3 regions of the Rhizobium sp. 25PS6 genome follow, and region 1 is predicted to be linked to each of the others. Evidence: predicted binding sites of a transcription regulator. Region 1 holds the regulator's gene; each other region holds the start of a gene.

Evidence for each region. The regulator LexA, encoded in region 1, represses DNA repair genes until DNA is damaged. The targets are predictions, from matches to a motif close to TGTTCNNNNTGTGTTCNG.
Region 2: a site for LexA is predicted at 1,606-1,623, ahead of RWK44_RS15640 (2'-5' RNA ligase family protein). Genes of this name have one in related genera too.
Region 3: a site for LexA is predicted at 1,743-1,760, ahead of RWK44_RS29270 (ImuA family protein). Genes of this name have one in related genera too.

What each region holds. Positions count from the first base shown of each region.
Region 1 covers NZ_JAWDIV010000003.1:199,464-203,627, forward strand. The annotation lists gene RWK44_RS05660 (ComEC/Rec2 family competence protein) at 1-1,616, shown strand, start outside; gene lexA (transcriptional repressor LexA) at 1,597-2,316, opposite strand; gene RWK44_RS05670 (VOC family protein) at 2,515-3,411, shown strand; gene kdsA (3-deoxy-8-phosphooctulonate synthase) at 3,408-4,164, shown strand, end outside.
Region 2 covers NZ_JAWDIV010000010.1:24,475-28,638, reverse strand. The annotation lists gene RWK44_RS15655 (oxidoreductase) at 1-50, shown strand, start outside; gene RWK44_RS15650 (SDR family oxidoreductase) at 105-839, shown strand; gene RWK44_RS15645 (methylated-DNA--[protein]-cysteine S-methyltransferase) at 875-1,438, opposite strand; gene RWK44_RS15640 (2'-5' RNA ligase family protein) at 1,710-2,309, shown strand; gene RWK44_RS15635 (succinylglutamate desuccinylase/aspartoacylase domain-containing protein) at 2,408-3,469, shown strand; gene RWK44_RS15630 (ArsC family reductase) at 3,589-3,939, shown strand; gene ybaK (Cys-tRNA(Pro) deacylase) at 3,971-4,164, shown strand, end outside.
Region 3 covers NZ_JAWDIV010000025.1:27,565-31,728, forward strand. The annotation lists gene RWK44_RS29265 (Y-family DNA polymerase) at 1-1,009, opposite strand, end outside; gene RWK44_RS29270 (ImuA family protein) at 930-1,682, opposite strand; gene RWK44_RS29275 (SOS response-associated peptidase family protein) at 2,091-2,600, opposite strand; gene RWK44_RS29280 (SOS response-associated peptidase) at 2,652-3,242, shown strand; gene RWK44_RS29285 (Crp/Fnr family transcriptional regulator) at 3,967-4,164, shown strand, end outside.

The DNA of each region.
Region 1 (4,164 bases):
GCAGCGGCATCGGCGACCGCATAAGGTCGATCCTGCCCGGCGACACCGGTGCTTTTGCCGCTGCTCTGGTGACGGACGAGCGGCGCGCCATTTCGGATGCGACGACGGAGGCGCTGCGCCAGTCCGGTCTGGCTCATATCATCGCCATCTCCGGTCTCAACATGGCGCTGTCGGCCGGCATCTTCTTCGTCGGCTTCCGGATGCTGCTCAGCCTCTTCCCCGGCATCGCTGAGGCCTACCCGACGAAGAAGATCGCTGCCGCCGGCGCGCTCATCGCCGTCACCGCCTATTTCCTGATCTCCGGCTTTGCGGTCTCTGCCGAACGCGCCTTCATCATGATGGCCATCATGTTGATTGCGGTCTTCTTCGACCGGCCGTCGATCAGCCTGCGCAATGTCGCGCTCTCCGCTCTCGTCATCATTGCCATTTCGCCGTCCGAGGTCTTGGGACCGAGCTTCCAGATGTCCTTTGCCGCGACATTGGCGCTGGTCTCGGGCTATCAGCTGTGGAAGGACCGGCGCGTCCGAGAAAACGCCTTCCTGAAGCTGCCGATCATCAGGCCGTTCGTTACGGTTGCCGGTTTCTTCGGCGGCGTCTTCCTGACCTCGCTGATCGGCGGTTTTTCAACCGCGCTGTTTTCGATCGAGCATTTTCATCGCCTGACCGCCTACGGCCTGCCGGCAAACCTCGCGACAATGCCGATCATCTCCTTCATCATCATGCCGGCAGGTCTGCTGGCGATGCTGCTCATGCCTTTCGGTCTGGATGTTTGGGCTTGGAAGATCGTCGGATTCGGCCTCGATTTGGTGATCGCGGTTGCAAAGACGGTGTCCGGCTGGGGTGGCAATATCGACGTGGGCCGCTTGCCCGCCTGGTATTTCGCCGTCGCCGTGGCAGGCTTTCTGCTGCTGACGCTGCTCCGCACCCGGTTGCGCCATGTCGGCACATCGATTATCGCGGTCGCAACGCTCATCCTGCTGCTTCTGCCGGGTCCCCGTCCGCCGGATCTGGTGATTTCGGAGGATGGCAGTCTCGTCGCGGTCGTCGCGGCGGCGGCAATGGCTTCCAACCGTGAAAGACCGCCGGACTTCATCTTCGACCAGTGGCAGAGAGCGCTGGTCCTGCCGGGGCATAATCCGCCGAAGATGCTGGATGGTCCTGCTATCCCGCCTGAGGGAGAAGACCGCCGCGTCAGGCTTTCCCGCGATCAGCAGAACGAAGCAAGGACCGCGATGCGGACGGCCGCAGCGGCCGGTGACGCAAACCGCTTTTCCTGCGTCAAGAAGGCCTGGTGCACATCAAGGCTTGGCAATGGTCAGGTGGTAACCGTCATCGACAATGCCGCCTATCTCGGCCCGGCATGCGACGCGGCCGATATCGTCGTGACGTCCGTGCGCCTTCGCTTCAACAACTGCCGCTCAGGTGCAACGCTCTTCACCGGCGAGACGCTGCGCAGGACCGGATCCGTCGAGTTGCGCTTCACGGACGCCGGCCCGGAGGTGGCAACCGCCTTCGATTCATTGTCGCGGCCATGGATGCGCCATCGCGCCTATGACTGGCGCAGCAACAGTTTTACCGAATCCGGCCTGGCCAATGTCAGTGATAGCGGCGAATGAGACCGACGAGCTTGCCCTGAACCTTGACGCGGTCCGGCCCGAAAATCCGGGTCTCGTAAGCCGGGTTGGCAGCTTCCAGCGCGATCGAGGCGCCCTTGCGGCGGAAGCGCTTGAGTGTCGCTTCTTCGTCGTCGACCAGAGCAACGACGATGTCGCCGGGACTTGCGGTGCTGCCGTTGCGGATGATCACGGTGTCGCCATCGAAGATGCCGGCGTCGATCATCGAATCGCCCTTGACCTCCAGCGCATAATGTTCACCGGAACCGAGCATGTCGGCCGGAACGACGATGTCATGGGTGTTGTTCTGGATCGCCGAGATCGGCACACCGGCAGCGATTCGGCCCATGACCGGCACCGAGACCGAGTTGCCGTTGTCGGCGACGGGTTTTGCGGGAGCAGGAGTGGCGACCGGCTGCAGTTTGCCAAGGCTACCCTCGATGACGCTCGGCGAAAAGCCGCGCCGGGGCTGAATGCTGGGGCTGTAGGCCTCCGGAAGCTTGATGACCTCGATCGCGCGGGCGCGGTTCGGTAGGCGGCGAATGAAGCCTCGCTCCTCAAGCGCAGTAATCAAGCGATGAATCCCGGACTTGGAGGCGAGGTCCAGGGCATCCTTCATTTCGTCGAAAGATGGCGGAACGCCGGATTCCTTCATGCGCTCATGAATGAAAAGGAGAAGCTCCTGTTGTTTGCGCGTGAGCATCGACGTTGTGACCTCGTGATTGAAACAAATCCAGAACAGACACTATATGTTCCATATGTGTTCCGCAAGTAGCTAAATTTCCGTAAAACTTGGCGCCAACTCGTTGAGATTTTTATTTTCATTCGCCGGATTGGCACAGAAGTCTTGCATTGAGGGACGCGCCATCGCACATCTCTTGCCGTTTCCAGGAGGGATATCATGAACGCGCATTCCGCCAAACCGCACCCGCTGGATCATGTCGTGCTGCCGGTCGTCAACATCGATCTGGCGCGCGAGAGGCTCGGCAAGCTCGGCTTCACCGTTGCCGCCGATGCGTGCCATCCCTTCGGAACGGAGAATGCCTGCGTCTTTTTTGCCGACAAGACCTATCTGGAGCCGCTCGGGATTGCGAACGTCGAGGAGAGCAACGCATCTGCGCGCCAAGGTAATGTCTTCACTGCCCGCAACCAGGCCTTCCGTTTCCGCTGTGGCGAGGAGGGGCTCTCGGGGCTGGCTTTCGGCAGCAAGGATGCCGGCATCGATCATCAGGATTTCGTCGGCAGCGGATCGAGCGCTGGCGAGATGCTGCAGTTCACCCGGCCGATGACGATGCCGGACGGTTCCGAGACGATTGCCGGCTTTAAGCTGGCTTTCGCCGGCGACCTGCGCGCGCCTGATCTCCTGTTTTTCACCGTCGAGCGCGTCAATCCGCTACCGGCCGACCGCGCGGCGCTGGAGACGCATGCCAATGGCGTCACCGGCATAGTTGAGATCGCGCTTTGCACGCCAGAGCCGGCCGCCTTCGCTGCTTTCGTCAGCCTTGCCGTGGCGCAATCGGCAGTCGAGAAAACCGGTTTCGGCGTCGATATTGCGGCATCGAATGCGAAAATCAGCCTGATGACGCCGGAAGGGCTGGAGGCATATTTCGACGTCGCCGTCTCATCCGCAGATCGCGGCCTGCGCGGCCGGGCAATCCTCTTTGCTGTCGCCGATCTTGCCGTGACAGAAGCGCATTTGGCTGCTAACGGGGTGACATACACGCGCAAGAACAATCGCATTCTGGTGAAGCCCGCGCCCGGGCAGGGCACGCTCTTCGCCTTCGAGGAAACACGATGAGCACTGATACGAATTCCGAAGTCAGGATCGGCGAAGGCCAAGGCCAGGTCACCTTTTCCAATACCGGCCGTCTATCGCTGATTGCCGGTCCCTGCCAGATGGAGAGCCGCGACCACGCCTTCATGGTTGCCGGCACGCTGAAAGAGCTTTGCGGAAAGCTAGGCATCGGCCTCGTCTACAAGAGCTCCTTCGACAAGGCGAACCGCACCTCGCTCTCGGCCGAACGCGGTATCGGGATCGAAAAGGGCATGGAAGTCTTTGCCGACCTCAAGAAGGAATTCGGCTTTCCCGTCCTGACCGACGTTCATACTGCCGAGCAATGCGCGGAGGTGGCAAGGGTGGTCGATGTCCTTCAGATCCCGGCCTTCCTCTGCCGCCAGACCGACCTTCTCATCGCCGCCGCCAAGACCGGCCGCGTCGTCAATGTCAAGAAAGGCCAGTTCCTCGCCCCCTGGGATATGAAGAACGTTCTGAAGAAGCTCAATGCCAGCGGCAATCCGAACGTGCTGCTGTGCGAGCGCGGCGCCTCATTCGGTTACAATACGCTGGTCTCCGACATGCGTTCGCTACCGATCATGGCGGCGATGGGTGCACCCGTTATCTTCGATGCGACCCATTCCGTGGCGCAGCCGGGCGGGCAGGGCGAATCCTCCGGCGGTCAGCGGGAATTCGTGGAAACGCTGGCGCGCGCCGCAGTGGCTGCCGGTATTGCCGGTGTCTTCGTCGAAACCCATCAGGACCCCGATAACGCAC
Region 2 (4,164 bases), on a different contig from region 1:
ACTTCGACGCCTGGGCGGAGACATCGCTCAGTGCTGATTTTCCCACCTGACCACCAAAACCCTCAGCCGCATCGCCAGGCGAGCGGCGTATAATGGAGCTTGAAATGTCTGATATCAAAGGAAAAGTCATTGCCATCACCGGCGCCAGCAGCGGCATCGGGGAGGCTGCGGCAAAGGTGCTGGCTGCCGCAGGCGCCCATATCGTGATCGGCGCCCGCCGCACCGAGCGTCTGGAGGAACTCGCCGGCGAAATCGCCGCAACGGGCGGGACGGTGCGCCCGCGACAGCTTGACGTCACCGATCGTTCCCAGGTGGAGGCCTTTGCAGGCTTTGCCCGCTCCGAATTCGGCCGGCTGGATGTCATCGTCAACAATGCCGGCGTCATGCCGCTGTCGCCGCTCGAGGCTCTCAAGGTCGACGAGTGGGACCGGATGGTCGACGTCAACATCAAGGGCGTTCTCTACGGCATCGCGGCGGCGCTTCCGATCATGAAGGCGCAGGGATCGGGGCAGATCATCAACCTGTCTTCGATCGGCGGCCACAGCGTGTCGCCGACGGCCGCCGTCTATTGCGCGACGAAATTCGCAGTGCGGGCGATCTCGGACGGATTGCGGCAGGAGACCGATCGTATCCGCGTGACCGTCATCTCTCCAGGCACGACGACATCGGAACTGGCCGACACGATCACCGATCCGACCGCGCGCGATGCCATGAAGGCTTTCAGGGCGATCACGATCAGCCCCGAGGCGATCGCCAATTCGATCCTCTACGCCGTCAGCCAGCCTGATGACGTCGATGTCAGCGAGATCATCATCCGGCCGACAGCCAGCCCTTATTGAGCGGCTGAGACTCAGTCAAAAAGCACCTCCGCCGCCTAAAATCCCAGCGACTGCTGGGCAGGCGGCGGCGGGGCGAGGTTGACGCCCTCGAGCTCCAGCATGCGGGTCTTCGATGACGAACCGCCGGGAGCGGAGAAGCCGCCGATCTTGCCGCCGGCCGCAAGCACCCGATGGCAGGGAATGATCAGAGCCACCGGGTTCTTCGCCATCGCCTGGCCGACGTCGCGGGCGGCTTCCGGCCCGACGCCGAGCTCCTTGGCCAGCGCACCGTAAGTGGTCGTGTGGCCCCAGCCGACACGCCTTGCCGCCGCATAAATATCCCGGAAGAAGGTATCCTGGCCGGCAAGGTCGAGTTCGACGCCGGAAAAATCCGTCTCCTCACCCTGGAAGTAACGTTTCACTGCCGCGACCGTCTCCAGCACGGCAGGCGTCGGCGCGCCGGGTTCGGCATCCGGCAGGCGGAGCAGCAGGAGCCGTTCGGTGGCCTCTGCTGACTTGGTCGGCAGCTGGAAACGGGTGATGCCGGCGTCGCTCCAGGCGATGCCGCAGAAACCGCCCGCGGTTTCGAAGATGAGATAGTGGTGCGTTGTCTCAGCCATGACACAGCCTCCGTGTTTTCGATGACCCTCAAAATCGTATGAGACGGCCGCTGTTTCAACCCGTTTCTTGCGCGCGTAAGGCGTCCGGGAAATATTGCGATGCGTCCCTCGCAATGTCGATCGAACATCCAAGTCATCCGTTCAGAGCGGATTGTATCGGAAGATTATGTTCCCTTTCTGTTCTTGTTATTCAATCCCACCGGAGTATCCTTCGCCGCGTTTTTGGAAACGGCGAGGCGGGTCATGACGACCCTGAGAACCGACGAACCAGATTTCCTTCGACTTCGAGGATGGGCGAAGTCGGCGCGGGCGACCGCGCGAACACCATAGCGGCGGACACCGGCTTTTCTTCGCTCTCTGTCCACCTGGGGCGGTTGAGCGGCAGGCGGCTTCGATCTCCTGTGATTATGGCAAGGCTTTCTCCCTTTCGGCAAAGCCGCGGCTGAAGACGCTGCATGTGACGATCATCGGCATCGACGATTATCAGGAATTGCCGGAGGGCGCGGTGTTTGCGGCGCGGCAAGCCGGCGCCACGGTGGAGGGCGCGCCGATTGCGATCACTTTCGACAGGATTATGAGCTTCAGGCGGGAAAGCAAGGCGCGACCGCTCGTGCTTTGCGGCGAAGGCGGGCGGAAGGCGCTCACCCGGCTGCATGTCCAGCTCGGCGTCGGCATGCACAATGCCGGACTGCGCCACAATATCCGCCGCGATTTCACGCCGCATATGACGCTACTCTACGACCGCAAGACCGTGCCGCCGACGAGCCTCGACGCACCCGTTTCATGGACGGCATCCGAATTCCTGCTCGTCCACAGTCTTCTCGGAAAAACCGAACATCGAATCATCGATCGCTGGCCGTTGCTCGGCTGAGGCAACGATGTCCTCCCTACTCCGGCTTGCGCTTGGCTGATTTACGCGCATAAAGCTCGGGAAACCTGTTCGGATTGCAGCCGGGGAGCGAAGACAAAATGGACGTTTCAGAGATCATCATCCCTGGAGATACGCCGGGAACGGAGTGGCGGTTGCCGGTACTGCGCTTTAAAGGCCACGATCCGAAGGCGCCGAAGACCTATATCCAGGCGGCACTGCATGCCGGCGAGCTGCCGGGAACGGTGCTGCTGCATTTCCTCTGCGAGCGGCTGCGGCGGTCGGAAAGCCAAGGCGGGATCGCCGGCGATATCACCATCTTGCCGCAGGCCAATCCGATCGGTGCGGCGCAATCGCATTTCGGCGAGCTGCAGGGCCGTTTCGACCTGGGCTCACGCACCAATTTCAACCGGGATTTCCCGCTGATCTCGATTGTCGATCGCGCCACGCTGATCGAAGATCTCGACGATTACCCGGCTACCGACAGATTGAAGCGGCAGCTGCTGCATATGGCGCTTGGCGCCGATCTGGTGCTCGACCTGCATTGCGACGATGAATCCCTGCAATATGCCTATATCGACGAGGCCTTCTGGCCGGAAGCCGCCGATCTTGCCGCTGCACTCGAGATGGAGGCCGTGCTGCTTTCGGATGGCGAAAGCTCGGCCTTCGAGGAGGCCGTCGGCTTTGCATGGAAATATGAAGTTCCCGGCGAGCGTCGGGCCCGGCTGCCCGGCAAACTCTCCGTCACAGTCGAGCTGCGCGGCAAACGCGACGTCGATCCGGTGCTGGCGAAAAAGGATGCGGACGGGCTCTGGCACTTCCTTGCGGCACGGGGGATCGTTGGCGATGGGAAGCCGGCGGCAACGGTATTTTCCGGTCCGGCCGTGCCACTCGACAATGTCGAGATCATCCGCACACCAGAAGGCGGAGCCGTGCTCTTCCATCGCGATATCGGCGAGAGGGTTGCGGAAGGCGATCTTCTCGCGACGATCGTCACCCGGCCAGGGCAGCCGGGCGGCAGCATCGACCTCACCGCGCCGCAGGACGGGCTGATCCTCACCCGAACCTCCGACCGGCTGGTGCGGCGGCGCGGCGACCTGATGAAGATCGCCTGCGACGAACCCAGCAAGGCCTCCCGCAAGGCCGGCACGCTGGAGAATTGAACGGGACCGATTTTGTCCTGCTGCGATTGTCGACGCGCTGGGGGATAAAAAGTCGTACGGCGTTTGCGCCGGCCTTCGTGCATGTTATCTCGCTGTCATCACAGGGAGATCGATCGGGCATGGCCGTCACCATCTATGGCATCAAGAATTGCGACACGATGAAGAAGGCCCGCAGCTGGCTGGAAGAACATCGCGTCGCCTATGAGTTTCACGACTACAAGGCGCTCGGTATCGACCGCGCCCATCTCGAAACCTGGATCGACCAAGCCGGCCTCGATACCGTGCTCAACCGCGCCGGCACCACCTTCCGCAAATTGCCCGATGCCCAGCGCGAGAACCTGACCCGGGAGAAGGCAATCCAGCTGATGCTCGATCAGCCGTCGATGATCAAGCGGCCCGTGCTGGAGGCGAAGGGCAAGCTGCTGGTCGGCTTCAAGCCGGAGATTTACGCCGGTGCATTCGGCGGCTGACGGCGGGCCGCTGAACTCACGAGGGAAAGAGATGTCCAAGGCCACGCGCGCGACACAGCTTCTTTCGCAGGCAGGCGTCGCCTTCACTGTCCATGTCTATGACTACGACCCCAATGCCGAGCGCGTCGGGTTGCAGGCGGCCGAAGCACTCGGCGAGGCGCCGCATCGGGTGCTGAAGACGCTGATGGCGGAGGTGGACGGCAAGCCGCTCTGCGTCGTCGTGCC
Region 3 (4,164 bases), on a different contig from region 1:
TCACCGCAACCAGGGTCAGCTTCTCGATCCCGAAACCGGGCTCGATCTTTTCCGTCCGGTCGCGAAACAGCTTTGTCAGCCAGGCGACGTCGCGCACCGGCTTCACCGTGCCGGCGCGGATTGCCTGCCGCGTACCGTCAACCTTTTCGACGACCAGGTCGGCGCGGCGAACACCAAGGCCGCGCCTCTGCAGTTCCTCGATCAGTTGCACGACCAGCCGGCCGACATATTTGTTGATGGTTTCGGCAGCACCGATCGGCTCGGCGAAGGCGCGGCTCACCTCGACGAGCTCGGCGGTGCGGATCGGATCGATCGGTTCGCAGATGCGGCCGAACATCTGATCCAACCGCCGGCCAATCTCCGGACCGAAACGAAGCGTCAGCGGCGCGCGTGGCGTGTTGGCCAATTCGCCGATCGTCTGGAAGCCGAGCGTGCGCAGGTCGCTGACGACTTTCCCGGGAAGGCGCAGCAACGATATCGGCAGCTTTTCGACCGCGCGGACGGTCTCACCTGAAGGCACGATGACCGTTTCGCGGCTGATGGCGCGGGCGCAGGCGTGGGCCGCACCCCAGGTGTCGGCGATGGCGACACGTGAAGTAAGCTTCTTTGCCAGGAACTGATTGGCGATCTTCGTCACCATGGAAAGTTCGCCGCCTTGCAGGTGATCGGCACCCTCGGTGTCCATGACGATGCCGTCGATCCCATCGACCGCGACGATCGGCGAATAGAGCGTCAGCGCCCAAAGGGTAATGCGTTCGAGTGCTGCGGCATCCTTTGCAGGATCCGCATCGACCAGCATCAGACCGCGGAACAGCGCCTGCGCTTTGGCCGCCGGCATGCCGACATGCACGCCGGCTTTCCTGGCGGCCGCGTCGGCGGCCGACACCCAGCGTTTCGAGCCGCTCCTGGCAACCACGGCGATTGCCTGTTCAGGCGGAATAGACGGATCGGCGCGACGAATGCGATCCGTCGGCAGATCCGGAAGATAGATCGAGACGACCCTTGTCATCGCACGCCCTCACGAGAAACTCAGCACATTCACCCGCTTTCACGCGCATCAATTCCAGCAACCATTGAGCCCTCCCCACACCCGGCACCGGCAATTCCTCCGACGGCATGACGCTGACCCGCCACCGCGTGGTCGACGCCGTCGGCTGGCCGAAATCATTCGCCTCCGTCTGCCGTCGCCAGCGTCGCACAGCGAGCGCCATCGTGCCCGTTCGCTCAGCCGCCAGCTGCAGCCGGCGCGAGCCGACCATCGGCAGGCGAACGAGTTCACCGACGACGGCGCCGAGCCCGCCGAAGGACAGCCCCTCCTCCATATTGGCGAGCACGTCTTCCTCCTTGTCGGATTCGACAAAGATCACCCGGTCGGGATGGAGACCGACCTCAGCGAGCGCCGGAAAGAACAGGTCCGGACGTGTCAGGCACCAGACGATCGGGCCCTTCGTGCGTGCTGCGATGCCCGCCGCAAACAGGGCTGCCGCCGCGCCATCCACCGTGCCCGATCCGCCGCCTGCAAATTCGTGTAGGGCGCCATGGGCAAGGCCACCTCCCGGCAGGACTGCATCGATTTCCGGCACGCCGAATGAAAGACAGCCAGCCTTTCTGGCTGACACGCCTTCCAGCGAGGCGATGCGCTCGCGCAGATCGGAAATCACCCTTTCACGGGCAGCAGTCATTATTCACGGCTCTCTTCACGGTCGTGTTGGCGGCCGACATCATGTCGAACAAAATGCGGATGTTCTCTTTCTGTTCCCACCCTATAAAAGAGTCAAGCAACCGGAGGAATGGGAATATTATCCTGAACATTAGAAATCAGCAGAATACCCATGAGAATCAGCCCAATAGCGGCGGCCGACTTTTTTTCCGAGCGTTTGCGAGCGCTAATCCCTTTGTGTGAATTGCGGGGACAAGTCGGCATCGTCGTGTCGTGTCTGCAATTTCTTCTCGATCCCCACGCCTGAAGGCACCCCGCCGACACAACTTCGCGGATCAAGCGGCTCGACGGTCATGGCCCCCCGCCCGACGTGTTGCTGTCCTCACTGGCGCAACGCAGGTGATAAAGCGCCGCAGTTGCGGCTCGCGCTTTAGACTGCCAGCGATGACTGGAACGGAACGTTCGAAAGAGGCTTGACGCGGAATGTACCTGCCGGGAGTGGCCGCAGGATTTCCTCTTCCGGTAGAAGCCCATCGAGCCAGTCCATCTGCTGATCACGCGTCAGCACCGCCATCTGCCGGTCATGATAGGGCGCAATGTCGGCATTCGCCTCGATGGTCAGGATGGCGTAGGCTTCCGGCCAGCCATGGGACGCCTGCCGCCAGATACCGGCGAAATAGAACCAGTCACCGTTCTTGAGCGAGAAACAGAAGTTCCTCGCTCCACTGCGATGGCGAAACTCGGATGCCGGCACCAGGCAGCGGTGCGTTAGAAACGTCCTTCCTTTAGAGCGGACGACATTGGCCGCGCGTAGGCCGCCATCGAGCGGACGCAACCCCCAGGGCACCTCCACCATCTCCACATCGCCGTCACGCCGTCTTATGATGACGCGGCGCTCGTCGAGCGGTGCGTCGGACTGGAAAACCTTCGCGTTCATCATATGTAGAACATAGCAAGAACCACGCTTCACAACAAGAACTGCGAGGAAAGCATGTGCAATGATTATCGGCTGATGGTGGACGTGGCGTCGATTGTGGAGGACTTCGCCCATCTCAAGATCAAGATCCGCTTTGGTGAAGGTGCACCGAACATTGAGGCACGCGAAGACATCAAGATTACAGATATAGCGCCGATCATCCGCACACTCGAGGGAACGCGCGACGAGGCGGACCTCGTCCGCCGCCGGTGGAGCTGGCCTGGCCGGAACAAGCGGCCGGTCTATAATTTCCGCTCCGATGGACGCGAGTTCGATTCTAACCGATGCCTGATCGTCGCCGATGGTTTCTACGAGTTCACCGAACCAACCGAGAAAGGCAAAAAGCGCAAGGACAAGTGGCTGTTCACCAAGAAGGACGAACCAATTTTCTGCATCGCCGGCATCTGGCGCGAGACGGATGACGTCGGGCAAGCCTTCGCCATGCTGACGATGGAGCCTGGCCCGGATATCGCGCCTTACCACGACCGGCAGATCGTCATACTTGAGCGGGACGCCTGGGCCGACTGGCTCGATCCATCTGTCTCGGCGAAGTCTCTGATCAGGCCGCTTCCCGCCGGCACCCTCAATGTCGAGCAGGTCGGCTGACGCGCTTTATGTTTCCATCACCTCATCTCAACGGGCTGAATTGGAACAAAATGCGGGCTGGATGCTTCTCAGTTCCGAGGTCCGTGCCGTGTCAACCGGACGTGACAGGGATGACGAATGTAGGCATTTTTGCGGTTTCCACTTGCGGCCAACGAAGCGGCAGTCGAGCATCCCACCTGTCCAGCGCGCGCCTCAGCTCCGTCGAGTTGACCTTCCCTGCCCCATCTCAGAGCACATCTCGATGGTGTAACGTGGTCAGGAAAACAAAGTGGCTTACGAGCCTGATATGGCTATCGTCTTCAATATGTGGCAAAGGCGGTGATCGTCAGTTTCCGCGGCGTCACGGTCTATCTGCCGGGTCCCTATGCTGACCGAAAGGCGGCCGTCCTGACCGCCGAAGCGCATTGCCGCCGACTTGGCTGGCGAGATTGATTGCGATTTATGTCAACGATCCACAAAAGGCAGATATTAATATTAGGAATCGCTCGTCCTTTCGCAATGAGCGCGCATGCCGAGGCAAAATGTGCTAAGGTCTTTGCCAGGTATCGAAAGATCGCTACCGATTTCTCGTCGCTGGTTGTCAACAATTTCAGCGGCTTATGTGCGGTTTTGTCATAAACGCACAGTTCCTTGGGACCTATGGTCAAACCAACGGCCGTCCCGTAGTTTTTCACCAACTCACAGGCGTTTGGTTTTGACATCCAAGCTCCCATGCGGAGCCGCTATGACTCACCTTGACCAATCGACTGTCGAAAACACCCTGCTGAAAATGTTGAGCGCGGACCGCTTCGCACGCCTCTCGGAAGGGATGGAGCGCGTCGACCTGCCAATACGGCACGTTCTTGTTGCCAGCGACGTCCCAACCACGCATGTCTGCTTCTTGGAAAGAGGCCTGGCATCCATGGTGGTCAGCAGCATCGAT